DNA from 4 places in the Methylobacterium mesophilicum SR1.6/6 genome. Region 3 is predicted to be linked to each of the others. Evidence: predicted binding sites of a transcription regulator. Region 3 holds the regulator's gene; each other region holds the start of a gene.

What was found. Region 3 encodes LexA, which represses DNA repair genes until DNA is damaged. Its sites were predicted from a motif close to TGTTCNNNNTGTGTTCNG; they were not measured.
Positions count from the first base shown of each region.
Region 1: MMSR116_RS18615 (LexA family protein) is a predicted target of LexA. The motif match lies at 1,303-1,320, and genes of this name have one in related genera.
Region 2: MMSR116_RS25640 (DUF3072 domain-containing protein) is a predicted target of LexA. The motif match lies at 1,923-1,940, and genes of this name have one in related genera.
Region 4: MMSR116_RS15670 (LexA family protein) is a predicted target of LexA. The motif match lies at 1,767-1,784, and genes of this name have one in related genera.

Region 1 is NZ_CP043538.1:3,877,612-3,881,065, reverse strand. Features, by position in the region: gene MMSR116_RS18630 (MucR family transcriptional regulator) at 1-93, shown strand, start outside; gene MMSR116_RS18625 (hypothetical protein) at 641-883, opposite strand; gene MMSR116_RS18620 (hypothetical protein) at 916-1,170, opposite strand; gene MMSR116_RS18615 (LexA family protein) at 1,338-1,790, shown strand; gene MMSR116_RS18610 (Y-family DNA polymerase) at 1,787-3,115, shown strand.
Region 2 is NZ_CP043538.1:5,421,328-5,424,781, forward strand. Features, by position in the region: gene MMSR116_RS25625 (transglycosylase SLT domain-containing protein) at 1-131, opposite strand, end outside; gene MMSR116_RS25630 (Cof-type HAD-IIB family hydrolase) at 381-1,202, opposite strand; gene MMSR116_RS25635 (gluconokinase) at 1,206-1,772, opposite strand; gene MMSR116_RS25640 (DUF3072 domain-containing protein) at 1,949-2,224, shown strand; gene MMSR116_RS25645 (Flp family type IVb pilin) at 2,416-2,664, shown strand; gene MMSR116_RS25650 (polysaccharide biosynthesis/export family protein) at 2,967-3,454, shown strand, end outside.
Region 3 is NZ_CP043538.1:5,033,090-5,036,543, reverse strand. Features, by position in the region: gene MMSR116_RS23840 (NRAMP family divalent metal transporter) at 1-218, opposite strand, end outside; gene MMSR116_RS23835 (hypothetical protein) at 299-514, shown strand; gene MMSR116_RS23830 (hypothetical protein) at 553-1,023, opposite strand; gene lexA (transcriptional repressor LexA) at 1,260-1,985, shown strand; gene MMSR116_RS23820 (ComEC/Rec2 family competence protein) at 1,979-3,454, opposite strand, start outside.
Region 4 is NZ_CP043538.1:3,303,926-3,307,379, reverse strand. Features, by position in the region: gene MMSR116_RS15675 (Y-family DNA polymerase) at 36-1,322, opposite strand; gene MMSR116_RS15670 (LexA family protein) at 1,319-1,747, opposite strand; gene MMSR116_RS15665 (SIR2 family protein) at 2,020-3,454, shown strand, end outside.

The DNA.
Region 1 (3,454 bases), 1.2 Mb from region 3:
GCCCAACGCTCGGCGCTGGCCAAGGCGATCGGTCTCGGCCGCCCCGGTGCAATGGCCCATGCTGAGGCGAAGGGTCGTCGCAAGGCCGCCTGATCGCACTGACGCGGCGGAAAAGCAGCTCCTGCGCCCACGGGACGCCGCGCCCACGAAGCAGCGGGGTCTTCGCGTTTCGGGGCGCATCGGCATCGCGCTCATCGCCGGCCGCGCCGGAGGCGGCCGGGTCGCGGATCGGCGGCGGTCGCCGAGCTGACGGAACCCCGTGCCCGCCAGCGCGCAGACTGATCCGCGATAGCGCAGCGACAGATCCCTTCAGCCCCGCCGGCACCGGCGCGCCGGGCATTTTCGTTGAAGCTGAAAGGTCGCTCGATCTGTCATCGAGCCGGGGTTTCCTGTTTTCGTGGCGCTGGTACGGTCGCAGCCGTGTCTCCCCCTTCGACTCTTCAGAGACGCACCAGCCTTCCGCCCGCCCGGTTCGCCGCGGCGGGCTTTTTCGTGCGTCGACCTGCTAGGTGTTTGATCCCGGCGCGGCCGCGGCGATCGCCGCCGATCGGATCGGATCGGATCGCCTTCGGTCCGATGGCCGGCGACCGCCTCGCCGCGGGCCGGGCGGGCCGGTCTGGGAGTTCGTGGCGCGGGGACGTCAGAACGGCCACGCCTCGTCCTTCGGCTCCGGCATCCCTCCCTCGCCGGGTGCCACGAGCTCCACGATCTCATCGAGCGGCTGCGTCACCCGGATCGTTCGACCCGCCGCCGTGATGAAGGTCTCGTTGCGCATCAGGTCGGTATCGCTCAGCGCCTGGACGCTCGTGACACGGAGCAGGTGCCGACAGCCATCGCCGTCTTGGACCTGCAGGAAGTTCCCGACCCGTCGAACGGCCGACATGTCGCTCTCCCAATCCTTCTGCATGCCGGGCTTCAGCCGCCCTGCAGGCTCTCGGCGAAATCGTCTGGGATCTCGCCCCACTGCCCGAGGATCGTGACGCCCTCCAGCTCGCCGGTCTCGTCGTCGGCCACCACCTTCAGCGCGGCCGCGCCGGGCATCCGCTTGGCCAAGTTCTCGGCCTTCTTCAACGCACCGCTCTCTGTCTGAGCGGGCTCCTGGCGAGCCGGCCGCAGCCTCTTGCGATGGAGCTCGAAGGGCTGCACCACGAACGCCGTCTTCATCGCCATCTTCGCCTCACTTCTGCAAAAGGCGGCGTAAGCTGACGCCACGATTCGCCTTCTACCCCACTGTCCACACCCGTCCACGGCGCATTTTGGTTCGATGACCTCGCCGATTGAACCACCGGGCCGCCTGATGTTTGTTCTTCGTCTGTTCTAGCACGGCGGGACCACGGGTGCACCTCAACCGGATCGACGAACTGCTGGTCCAAAGCGCTGACGCCGTCCGCATCCCACTGATCGGACAGGCGCTGTGCGCCGGCTTCCCCTCGCCCGCGGACGACTTCGTCGAGGATGCGCTGGAGCTGCCGCGCTGGCTCGTGCCGAACCCGCCCGCCACCTTCCTGTGGCGGATCAGTGGATCGTCCATGGAGGGCGCCGGCATCTACGACCGCGATCTCGCCTGCGTCGACCGCAGCCTGAAGGCCGGTCACGGCAGCATCGTCGTGGCCGCGATCGACGGCCAGATGAGCTGCAAGCGCCTCGTCATCGAGGGCAACGTCGCCCGGCTCGCCTTCTGCAATCCCGAGATGCCCGCCTTCGCGATCGAGGAACTCGGCGAGAGCGTGCTCTGGGGCGTGGTGCGCTTCTCGATCCGCTGGCATGTGGCCCGCGGGCAGCTCTCGTGAGCACCCCCGACGCGCGCCTGCGTGACCGGATAGGCGGCGGCCGCGCCGTGGCGCTGATCGACGGCAACAGCTTCTACTGCGCGTGCGAGCGCGTGTTCGATCCCAGGCTCGCCGCGGTGCCGGTGATCGTGCTCTCCAACAACGACGGCTGCGCCATCGCCCGCACGGCCGAGGCGAAGGCGCTCGGCATCAGGATGGGCGACCCGTATTTCAAGATCCGCGACCTGTGCCGGGCCCGGGGCGTGCGGGTGTTGTCGTCGAACTACACGCTCTACGGCGACATGTCGGGGCGCACCAACGCGGTCTACCGTCGGTTCAGCCCGCAGGTGGAGATCTACTCCATCGACGAGAGCTTCCTGAACCTCGCCGACGTGGCGCCGGCCTTGCGCGTCGAACTCGCCCGGGACCTGCGGGCCACCGTCCGGACCTGGACGGGCATTCCCACCTGCGTGGGCATCGGGCCGACCAAGACGCTGGCCAAGCTCGCCAACCACATCGCCAAGTCCGTGCCGGCGCTCGACGGCGTGTGCGACCTGACCGACCCGGTGGCCTACGCGCACTGGCTGTGCCGGATCGACGTCGCGGCAGTGTGGGGCATCGGCCGCGCCTCGCTCGCCAAGCTGGAGGCCATGGGCGTCGAGAGCGTGGCGGACCTGCGCGACCTGGACCCGCGGCCGGTGCGCAAGGGCCTGACCGTCGTGGGCGAGCGCATCATCCACGAGCTGCGCGGGCTGGCCTGTCTGCCATTGGAGATGGTGCCGGCCCGGCGGAAGGGCTGCGCGGTGACGCGCTCGTTCTCCAGCCGGGTCGAGGACCGCGCGACCCTTGAGGAGGCGGTATCGGCCCACGCGACGCGGCTCGGCGAGAAGCTGCGGCGCGAGGGGCTCGGCACCAACCATGTGTCCGTCTTCTATCACACGAGCGAGCACGACCACGGTGCCCCGATGCGCTCCGTGTCCATCACGGTCACCTTGCCGGAGCACACGTCGGACACGCTGGCGCTGATCAAGGCGGCGCGGCACGGGGTGGCGAAGACGTGGCGCGAGCCGGGCGAGCGGCCCTGGCGGTACGCGAAGGCCGGCCTCGTCACCAACGACCTCGTGCCGCTGTCGCACAGCCCGCGGGCGCTGATCGGCGCGCTGGACCGGGCGCGGTCGGGGCCGCTGATGGCGGCGATGGATGCGTGCAACGCGCGCTGGGGTCGCGGCGCGGTCGTGCCGGCGCGGGCGGGCTTGGTCAGCCGGCGCGACTGGAACACCAAGTTCGAGATGCGCACGCCGCGCTACACGACCCAGGTCAGCGAACTGCCGGTCGCCCATGCGTGACGGTCGTCGCTCACGTCTCGGCGTTCCCGCGGATGCCGCGCGTGGCAAGCCATTCGCGCCCGGCCGGCGTGAGGCGCCCCGCGTGCCGACCGGTTTGCCCGCGGGTCGCGCGTTCCCCGACGTCCCTGAACTCGCGCAGCGCCGGCATCGCGGTTGGATCGGCGTCGTGGCACAGGCCGCCGGGGCTGGCGGCGACGGCTCGCAGCGCTGCAAGGTGGCGACCGCGGGCTGGCGCCGGCGGTTCGGCGGGCGCGCCGACGGCTCTTGCGGCGGACCGGGCGAGTCCATCATCCCGTACTCGATCGCGAGCGCGAGCAACGCGCCATCCATCAGCGTTTC
Region 2 (3,454 bases), 390 kb from region 3:
ACGAAGCTCGCCGGGACGCCGTTCGCCTTGGCCTGCTGCTCGATCAGCGCGTCGATGTTGTCGCGCGCGGCCTGCCCGAAGGCGGCGGCGGGCGCGACCGCGAGGACGGCGGCCAGGAGAAGGCGATGCATTCCGAGACCCGGTTCTGCTTGTTCTGTGGTCAAGCTAGGTCGCGGGCAAATGAGGCCGGAAAGCGGCCTCGCTTCGGCAAGCTGTGGGCGGCTCGGGCGGCGACCCCATCTGTGCTCCGCGGGCCACAGGCAGGCGCCCCGTCGTGAGCCGGTACGGTTATCCACAGGGCCGATGGTGGATCCGCCCGCTCACAGGACGGGGCGCAGGGGAGGGCGCCGGGCTGGCGCGGACGGGTCACGGCAGACGGGTCAGGGCAGGATGAGGCGCTCGATCGCGTGGGCGAAGCCGTCCGCGTCATTGCTGTCGGTGACCGCGCGGGCGGCCGCCTTCACGCCGTCCTCGGCATTGCCCATCGCCACCGAGAAGCCGCTGTTGGCGAACATCGGCCGGTCGTTGCCGGCATCGCCGAAGGTCGCGATCCGCTCGGGCGGGATGCCGAGATGGCCGCTCATCCAGGTGACGAACTGCCCCTTGTCGAGGTGGGGCGGCGTGACGTCGAGGTAGTATTTCTGCGAGCGATGCACCGTCGCCCGGTCCGCCAGCGCGGCCGCGATCCTGGGCTCGCAGTCCGCGAGATGGGCATGGTCGCGGCTGACACCGACGAGCTTCGAGGCCGCCCCCATGAGCGTGCCGAGGTCGGCCACGACCCGCGGCTCCGCGTCGATCGTGCGGCGCTCCAGGTCGGTGTAGGGGCCCTGCGGGTCGCGCAGACACCACGCGCCCTCGGCGAAGACCCAGACGTCGAGGCCCGCGGCCAGCAGCCGGGCGAGGGCCTCCCTGGCGGCCGGCTCGGGGATCGTCCGCTCCGCGATCGTCGAGAGGTCGGGCCGGACCACGCTGGCGCCGTTGAAGGCGCCCATCGGCAGATCGAGGCCGAGCGCGGCCACGAGGCTGCGCAGGCCGACCGGCGGCCGGGCCGAGGCGATGCTGAAGCCGATCCCGGCCGCCCGCAGCCGCCCGACGGCCGCCACCGTGGCGGCGGTGAGGCGCTTGTCGCCGGTCACCAGGGTGCCGTCGACGTCCGAGATCACCAGGGCGATCCCCGCGGCCCCGTCGGATCCTGCAGGCATGGCTCACTCCGCTCCCGAGCGCACGGGGGGCTCCGCGGCGAGCTGCGCCACGACCCGGTCGGCGATGGCCTCGGGCGGCTCCGCGACCCCGACGATGATCGGGCGTTCGTCGGGACCGGGTACCTCCAGCGTGGCGAACTGGCTGTCCAGGAGGCGCGGGGACATGAAATGGCCTTGGCGCGCCGCGAGGCGCCCGGCGATCAGGGCCTTGTCCCCGTCGAGATAGACCAGCCGCACCCGCCGGCTCCCGCGGGTGAGAATGTCCCGGTAGGCGCGGCGCAGGGCCGAGCAGACCACGACGCCCGACTCGCCGGCCTCCAGCCGGTGCTGGATCCAGGTGGCGATCCGCGCCAGCCAGGGCGCGCGGTCCTCGTCGTCGAGGGCGTGGCCCGCATGCATCTTGGCCACGTGCTCCGGGGTGTGGAAGCTGTCGCCGTCGACGAAGATCCAGCCGAGCCGCTCGGCGATCAGCGCCGCGACGGTGCTCTTCCCGGATCCCGAGACGCCCATCACCACGAGCACCTGCGCGGACGCCGCGGCCTCGTCGGTCACCCCCGTCTGAGACGTCATCCGGACCTCGCGGCTCGAAGGCGTTCCCGCGACGCCGAGCACCCCTTCAATAGGCCCGCGCGCGGGGAAGGAAAGGCCGTGTCGGCCCCGCAAGACGCCGCCGGCGCGGCCGGAACCGCGTGCCGGGCGCGCGCGTTGGCGCAGGGAAGTTAGAACATTTCAGGAACAGAGAAGTCATGGCCAAGACTGCTTCGAAGACCCAGCAGAGAGACGCTTCGCCTCGGGACGCGGCTCAGGAGAACCCCAAGACCGACCCGAAGGACGTGTCCAACCAGATCAAGGACCCGGACCAGTGGACCACCGGCGGCGAGCCGATGACGGGCGCGCAGGCCTCCTACCTGAAGACCCTGTCGGAGGAGGCCAAGGAGCCGGAGGCCTTCGAGGCCGATCTCGACAAGGCCGAGGCCTCCAAGCGGATCGACGACCTGCGCCACAAGGCCGGTCGGGCCTGATCCGGTCGCGCGCTCTTCCCAGTGCCAATCTTCCCGGTGCCAATCTTCCCGGTGCAAAGGTTGGCCGGGCGGAGCGCGACGGCCGAGTTTCGAAGACCGCATTAAGCCGCCGGCAAGGGCGGATGCGCTACGACAGGTCATGGAACGAGGCCGCTCGGGCAGCGGAACGTGACGAGAAGGCGGTTTCGACGATGCAAGAACCGGGGCGCGAACCGGGCTGCCACGGGACCGGGCGGGCCGTCGCACGGGTCGGAATCCTGTCCGGCGGCGGCGCGACGGCGCTGATCCGCTTCTCCCGCGACGCGCGGGGCGCGACGTCGATCGAGTATGCCCTGATCGGCGCCCTGATCTTCCTGGTGGCCGCCGCGAGCCTGCGGACCTACGCCTCCCGGGTGAGCGGGGTCTACGGCCAGATCAGCACCGCGGTGACCCAGAACTGACTCGTCCCGGGCGCTCGATGAGGGGCCGCCCGCGGCCCGGGGCCTTGCTGGAGCCGGCGGTGGCGCTGCGGCGCGAGCGGTGTCGTCCCGACTGCACGAGCCCAGCCCGCCAACACGACAGGCCGTCTGTCGGCAATAGACAGAAACAGAAAACACCGCGTCCCTGCCCCGAAAAAGCTGTGCTTTACGAGGATGAAAGTGCGGTCTCGGCCGTCGCCTGCGGAGTGTGGCCCACCCGCCACGGACACCCGGGCCGCCATGGGCTAGGCACGGGCTCGGCAATACCGATGGGCAACATCTGGATGCGCAATCTTCCCCTCGTCCTGCTCGCCGTCGCGGCGACGTCGGGCTGCACGTACCTGCCCGCGGCGGGACCGACGGCGAGCATGATCCAGGCCGGCGCCGAGGTGGCGACGGCGGATGGCGGGCTCCTGGCGCGCTACGAGATCATCGACGTCACCCCCAGCGTCGTCGAGGCCCTGCGCGGCCGGCCGCTGGACAGCCTGCTCGCCTCCTTCGGCGACCACCGCCCGTCCTCCGAGCCGGTGATCGGCATCGGCGACATGGTCTCCGTCTCCGTCTGGGAAGCCGGCTCCGGCGGCCTGTTCTCCGGACCGCTGGTCGCCGACCGCTTCTCCGCCGGCTCGAAGTCCGCGCTCATCCCCGAGCAGCCGGTCGGGCGCGACGGCGCCATCTCGGTGCCCTATGCCGGCCGCATCAAGGTCGCCGGCCGCCGCACCCAGGACGTGCAGGCGCTCATCGAGAACGAGCTCGCCGGCAAGGCCATCCA
Region 3 (3,454 bases):
CGGCCCGTGGCGGTCCCGAGCCGGACCGTCAGCTCCTGGACGACGTAGAGGATCGGCACCAGCAGGATCTGCAGGAGCAGCAGCGAGTAGCCCCAGCGCGCGCCGCTCTGGGCCGCCGTGATCAGGCTGCCGACATCCGTATCGGCGAGCATCACGACCAGTCCCGGGCCCGCGGCCTTGAGGAACGCGGACAGGCGGGGCAGGGAAGCGCTGGGCACGGCTCGGGAACAGTCCCGGGCGGCGGCAGTTCCGGCGGACGCCTGCGGCGTTTTCCCGGGAGCCCGCGGGAGGAATTGAGATGGCGGAGAGCACGGATCGGGGTTCCGGCTGGAGCCTTCAGGCGAGCGCCGTGCCCGACGGGGTGCGCCTGGAACTCGCCCTATCCGACCTCGGCGGCGCGCCGGTCACCGCCGCCATCACCCTGGACCGGGCGGAGGCCCGCGCCTTCGCCCGCGCGCTGCTGGCGGCGGCTGGGGACGCGACCGAGCGCACCTTCCCCAAGCCGGGGACCTGAGCCGGGGACCTGACGGGCGCGGGCGCCGGGCCCGCGGTTCAGCGCAGGATCAGGCCCGGATTGCGGCCCGGAAGCCGCGGAACCACCGTGCCGCGCTTCTCGATCGGCGCGTCGCACGCGTAGGCGAACTCTGTCTTCAGCGGATCGAACACGGTCTCGCCGGTGATCCGGCAATCCTCGCGCACGGTCTCGTCGAGATAGGCCCGGGCCGCGGTCCGGAAGCGCTTCACCCGCGTCGCCTCGGGCTCGGGATCGATCCGGACCTCGCTCAGGTTGCAGCCGGCATATTCCCGCAGGGCGTTCGAGACGATCAGCATCCGGCGCACTTGCCGGTTGTCGTAGACCTCGTAGGGCTCCTTGCAGCCGATCGTCACCACCTGCGGGGTCAGCGCGACGTAGTTCCGGGAGATGTAGGAGAACCCGGTCGTGCAGCCGGCGAGCGCCAGGCCGAGGGTCACCACGCCGAAGGTCACCACGCCGAGGGGCAGCAGAGCTGCGGGTCGTCGCATCCTCGTCATCCCAGCCCGATCCACGCCGCGCCCCGGGCTTATCCCCGGACGGCCGGCTGGACGCATTGAAACGGCTCCGCTTGCGCCGTCAATGCGTTTCTCCCCGGCAGGCGGCCGCCACGCACGCAAGCGTGGCCATATCTCTCTTGCGGAACACTTGCGGAACGTTTAACGTGTTCGTGATTTGTTTCTGTGGCCGCCACGAGGCGGTCCCTCAAGCCGCGAGGCCCACGTCGATGCTCACGCGCAAGCAGCTGGACCTCCTGCGCTTCATCCAGAACCGCATGCAGGAATGCGGCGTCCCGCCGTCCTTCGACGAGATGAAGGACGCCCTCGACCTGAAGTCGAAGTCGGGCATCCACCGGCTGATCACGGCCCTCGAGGAGCGCGGCTTCCTCCGGCGCCTGCCGAATCGGGCGCGCGCCATCGAGGTGATCCGCATCCCCGAGAGCCTGACGCAGGCGGCCGCGGCCCAGGCGCCCGCCGAGCCCCGCCGGTTCACCCCGAGCGTGGTGGAGGGTGGCAAGTCCAAGCAGCCACCGCTGCCCGCCAATGCCCGCATGATCGACGAGGCCGGACGGGCGGTGTCGATCCCCGTCATGGGCCGGATCGCGGCCGGCACGCCGGTCTCGGCGATCCAGAACCAGAGCCACGCCATCACCCTGTCGCCGGACTTCCTGGCCGGCGGCGAGCACTACGCCCTGGAGGTGCGCGGTGATTCGATGGTCGAGGCCGGCATCCTCGACGGCGACCTCGTGGTGATCCGCAAGCAGGACACCGCCAACACGGGCGATATCATCGTGGCCCTGATCGACGACGAGGAGGCGACGCTCAAGCGCCTGCGCCGCCGCGGCTCCTCGATCGCCCTGGAGGCCGCCAACCCGGCCTACGAGACCCGCGTCCTCGGGCCCGACCGGGTCCAGATCCAGGGCCGCCTCGTGAGTCTCGTCCGCCGCTACTGAAGCGGTTCGGCGGGCGCGTCGCCGGGCGCGTCCCCGCCGCTCGATCCGTCGGCCTCAGCCGGGGCCGCAGGCTCCTCCATGGCGCGACTGCTGTCGACTGCGGCGGTCATCGGCGGTGCCGGCTTCGTGTCCCGGTGCGGTCGCCACGGCAGGCCGCGATCACCGGTCCGGGCGTAGCGCGCGGTGAACCCGCCGGGTTCGGCCCGGAGCGCCACGGCTCCGTGATCCGCCAGGACATGCCGGTCGATCACGAGGGGCCCCGTGCAGGTCGGGGGCGCCGCGAGGCCGGTGATCAGCACCGCGGCCCGGGCGCAATCCTCCGGGAAGGCGCGGCGATCCCGGACCAGCGCGACCGCCCGCCCATCCGGCAGGCGCGCGGTGCATCCGAGCCGGTCGCAGCGCCCGCTTCCGGACGGCGTGACCAGCGCGCCGGGGCGCCGCCCGTCGCCGTCCGCCTTCAGCCACTGTTCCAGCACGAAGCCGGAGGGGCTGCCCAGGGCGGCGAGGCGGCCGTCCGGCCCCCGCACCGCCGCGCCGCCGCCCTGCCGGTCGACGTAGACGTCGTAGCGGTCCGGCAGCACGGTGAGCCAGAGCCCCAGCAGGAGGGGCGGCCCGGCGAGCCAGCGCAGGCGCGAGACCGGGAGCGTCGCCAGCAGCAGGCTTGCGGTCAGCAGGGTCAGCGCCGCGGTTCCGAAGGCCGGCAGCACGAGGATGGCGCGCTCGAACCCGGCGATCCACTCGGAAATCGCCAGCATGCCCCCCACCGCCTGACCCATCAGCCACCAGACCGGCCGGTCGAGGGCGAAGGGATAGGCCAGGATCCCGAGGACCGCGGCGGGCATCACCACCAGGGAGACGAGGGGCAGCGTCAGGGCGTTGCCGACGAGCCCGAAGGGCTGCACGGTCTGGAAGTGGTAGGTGGCGAAGGGCGCGGTGGCGACCTGCGCCACCAGGGTCGTGGCCAGGGTCCCGGTGACCGCCGACAGGCCGCTGCCCACAAGGCGCCCGATCCGTCCCGCCCCGGGGCGCACGAACAGCCGGCCGTCGATCAGGCGCGCGCAGGCGATCAGCCCCGCCACCGCCCCGAACGACATCTGGAAGCTCGGGCCGAGCAGGCCCTCCGGCTCGCGGGCGAGCGCGATCAGGGCGGCGAGCGCGAGGTTGCGCATCGACAGGGCCGGCCGGTCTGCCAGGATCGCGCCCAGCATGATCAGGGTCATGATCAGCGAGCGCTCGGCGGCGATGTCCCAGCCCGAGAAGGCGCAGTAGGCGGTCACGCCCACCATGGCGAAGCCGGCCGCGATCTTCTTGATCGGCCAGACCAGCGCGCAGTACGGCACCAGGGCGAGGGCCGCCCGGACCAGCCAGAACACCACGCCGGCGGCCAGCACCATGTGGAGCCCGGAGATCGACACCACGTGGTAGATGCCGGCGGCGCGCAGCGCGTCGTTGGTCGCCGGCCCGATCAG
Region 4 (3,454 bases), 1.7 Mb from region 3:
GCCGTGCACGGGCGAGACGGCCCTGTGCAGGGGGCTCAGGCCGCCACGACGGGGATCTCGTCCAGGCGGGTCGTGTAGCGCGGCGAGCGCATCTCGAACTTCGTCGACCATTTTCGCGACGGCGCGAACCCAGCCGCGGCAGGGACCACCGCCCCGCGCCCGAAGCGCCGGTTGCAGGCGTCGAGTGCCGCCATCAGGGCCGCTCCCTGCTCGCGGTCGAGCTGCCCAAGCCCCGGCATCGCGCGCTGCGAGGCGTGGAGCGGCAGGAGGTCCGTCGTGACCACGCCGGCCTTGGAGTAGCGGAAACCGTCCCGCCAGGTCCTCCGCACGCCGTGCAGGGCGGCCTTCAACAGCACCAGGGTGTCGTTCGACGATTCCGGCAGGGTCACCACCGTCGAGACCGATCGCTGCGGCCGGGTCCGGTCGTGCTCCGAGGTGTGGAAGAAGACCGTGACGTGGTCGGTCCCCAGCCCCTCCCGGCGGAGCTTCTCCCCGAGCCGGGTCGCGTGCGTGGCGACCGCCTGCTCCATCGTCGCGCGGTCCTCGACCCGGTCGGAGAAGCTCCGGGTGACGGCGCAGCCCTTCCGGGTCGCGGCGACCTCTTCCAGGTCGAGGCAGGCCACCCCGCGCAGCTCCTGCACGAGGCGCTCGCCCACCACCGTCATGGCTTTGCGCACGAGGCGCGTGTCGAGGTCGCGGACGTCGGCGGCGCTCTCGCAGCCGAGCGCCCCCAGCTTGCGCGCGTTCGCCGGCCCGACGCCCCAGATGTCCTCGGGCGGGATCCGGGCCATCCAGTGGTCGTAGGCGGCAGGGTCGGTCAGGTCGCAGACCCCGCCGAGCTCCGGGTTCTTCTTGGCGACGTGGTTGGCGAGCTTGGCCAGCGTCTTGGTCGGGCCGATGCCGACGCAGGTCGGGATCCCCGTCCAGGCCCGCACCGTCTCGCGCATGTCGCGGGCGAGCGTCACCCGGTCGGCGACCCGCACGTCCGAGATGTCCAAGAAACTCTCGTCGATCGAGTAGATCTCGATGCGCGGGGAGAAGTCCCGGTACACCGCGTTCACCCGGGCCGACATGTCGCCGTAGAGGGCGTAGTTCGACGAGTAGACCCGCACGCCCTTGGCCTTGCACAGGTCGCGGATCTTGAACCACGGGTCGCCCATGCCGATCCCCAGGACCTTGGCCTCGGCGGTCCGGGCGATCGCGCAGCCGTCGTTGTTCGACAGCACGATCACCGGCACCCGCGCGAGCCGGACGTCGAAGACCCGCTCGCAGCTGCAGTAGAACGAGTTGCCGTCCGAGAGCGCGTAGGCCAGGTCGCTCACTCGCTCCGGCGCCTCGGGTTCACCGAGCCGGAGACTACGCCCCAGACCTCGATCACGGCGTCCGGTGAGAGCTGGAACTCCGGGAAGCGTGGGTTGGCGAAATGTAGGGTCACCCGGGGGCCCTGACGGCGCCAGACCTTGAACGAGCGCTCCCCGTCGACGTCGACCACCACCACGTCGCCGTTGCGCGGCTTGAGCGAGCGGTCGACCACCGCGATGTCGCCGTCGTAAAGCTTCGCCAGAAGCATGCTGTCGCCGGCGACCCGCACCAGGAAGGTCGCCGGGCGGTTGGCGATCAGCAGCCTCTGCAGGTCAATCTCGTCCTCGATGAAGTTGTCGGCCGGGCTCGGGAAGCCGGCCCTGACCGACCTTGCGAGGATCGGAATGGGTGTGGGCAGTCCGATCGTGACGTTAAGGACCTGCATGCGCTCGCTCCGAATCTTGCGGAACGAAAGATGAACATGCATGATGGGTTCGCGCCAAGTGGCGGGCGCGTTCAGTCGAAGGATCCTTCGTCGAGGCGCAGCTTGGGTGTGGACGGGTGTGGATAACTTTCTGGCATAGTTCCGCGACGATCGGCGGGGTCGGGTGACGTCGTCGACGGGGATGCGTGCCTTCAATCGCGATGGGCCGAGTTGTACGATATCCGATGCGCGGCTGCGGCCCGTGCCAACGAGACAAATTTCTGAGGAGTACGATGCCGCCACCGCCGGCTGCGACGATCACGATCCGCGAGACGCTGGCTATGCTCGACGGACCGAAACGAGCGATCGCCGAGGGCGTCGCGAACGATCGGTACGTCCTCTGGCTCGGCTCTGGCATCTCCCGGGAACGCATGCCGGACCTAAAGGACTTGGCGAAGAACGTCCTGCGGACGCTGCAGGTTCGCATCGACCAGGCTGACCCGGCATGCCGCTACCGGCGAGCCCTGAACGAGGTCCTGGAGAGGGCGATGCCGAGCGCCGAGGAGTGGGCCGCGGTCGATTACGGGCAGTCCGTCGATCTCTGGCCCATGCTCGACGTGCTGGCGGGACGGCTGGTGAGCAACTACGCCCGCATGCTCAACGTCACGGTCGATGGCGAGGAACCCGACTTCCTTTTGTGGGACGTCCTTGACGCGGCGAGAACCTACTCGGATCCCGCGATCCAGCCCGACGCCGAGCATCTCTGCCTTGCGGCTCTCGCGATCGAGGGCGTGGCGTCCGAGATGCCCACCGCGAATTGGGACCCCCTCGTGGAACGCGCCGTCGCAATCCTCGCCGGAGACCGCCCCGTGCTGCGTGTGGCCGTGGCGCCCGAGGATACCAGGCGGCACCGGAGACGGGCCAACCTCTACAAGTTCCACGGTTGCGCGGAAGCCGCCCGCTCCGATCCCGACAGATACCGCAGGCTCCTCGTGTCGCGGTATAACCAGATCAATGGCTGGGCCGCCAACAACCCGGTGATGGCGGGCGAGCTCATCCACCTCATCCTCACGAAGCCGACGCTCATGCTCGGCCTGTCGGTGCAGGATTCCAACATCCAGGCGTTGTTCGCGGCGGCTCAAGCGCGGATGCCGTGGCGCTGGCCGACGGAGCCGCCTTCGGATCCCCCTGCCTACGCCTTCGCGGAGAACGCGCTCGGCGGAGACCAGGAGAGCCTGCTTCAAAACGTCTACAAGGATGACCATACGCCCGCCACCCGGAACCCCATCAAGGCAGAGGCCCTGGTCCAGGCCTATGCCAAGCCGCTCCTGCTGGCGCTGTGGCTCTACGTGGTGACGGCCAAGCTTCGACTGCTCGTCGATCATGGCTTTCCGGGACTGTCGCCGGCAGACCGCGAAAAGCTTCGCGAGGGGCTGGGCCACGCCCGCGACTTCGTCGCCGACGGCCTGGTCCCGACCCCCGAGGTCGTCCTCGAACTGCTCGAATCTTTCGGTCGGCTGATGGCGATGTTCCGGCAAGGGGGCCTGCCGGCTGCCGCGGAAGGCGTCTACAGCCCGATCTCCGCAGATCCGCTCCATGCGATGCCGGCCGATCCTTCGTTGAACGGATGCGGCATCATCCAATTCGCCCTCGCCGCCGGCCTGATCGGGCTGGGGCTGCAACGCGCGCATTGGTCCGCCGGCAAGGCGCCCGCGGCGGATCCGGCGC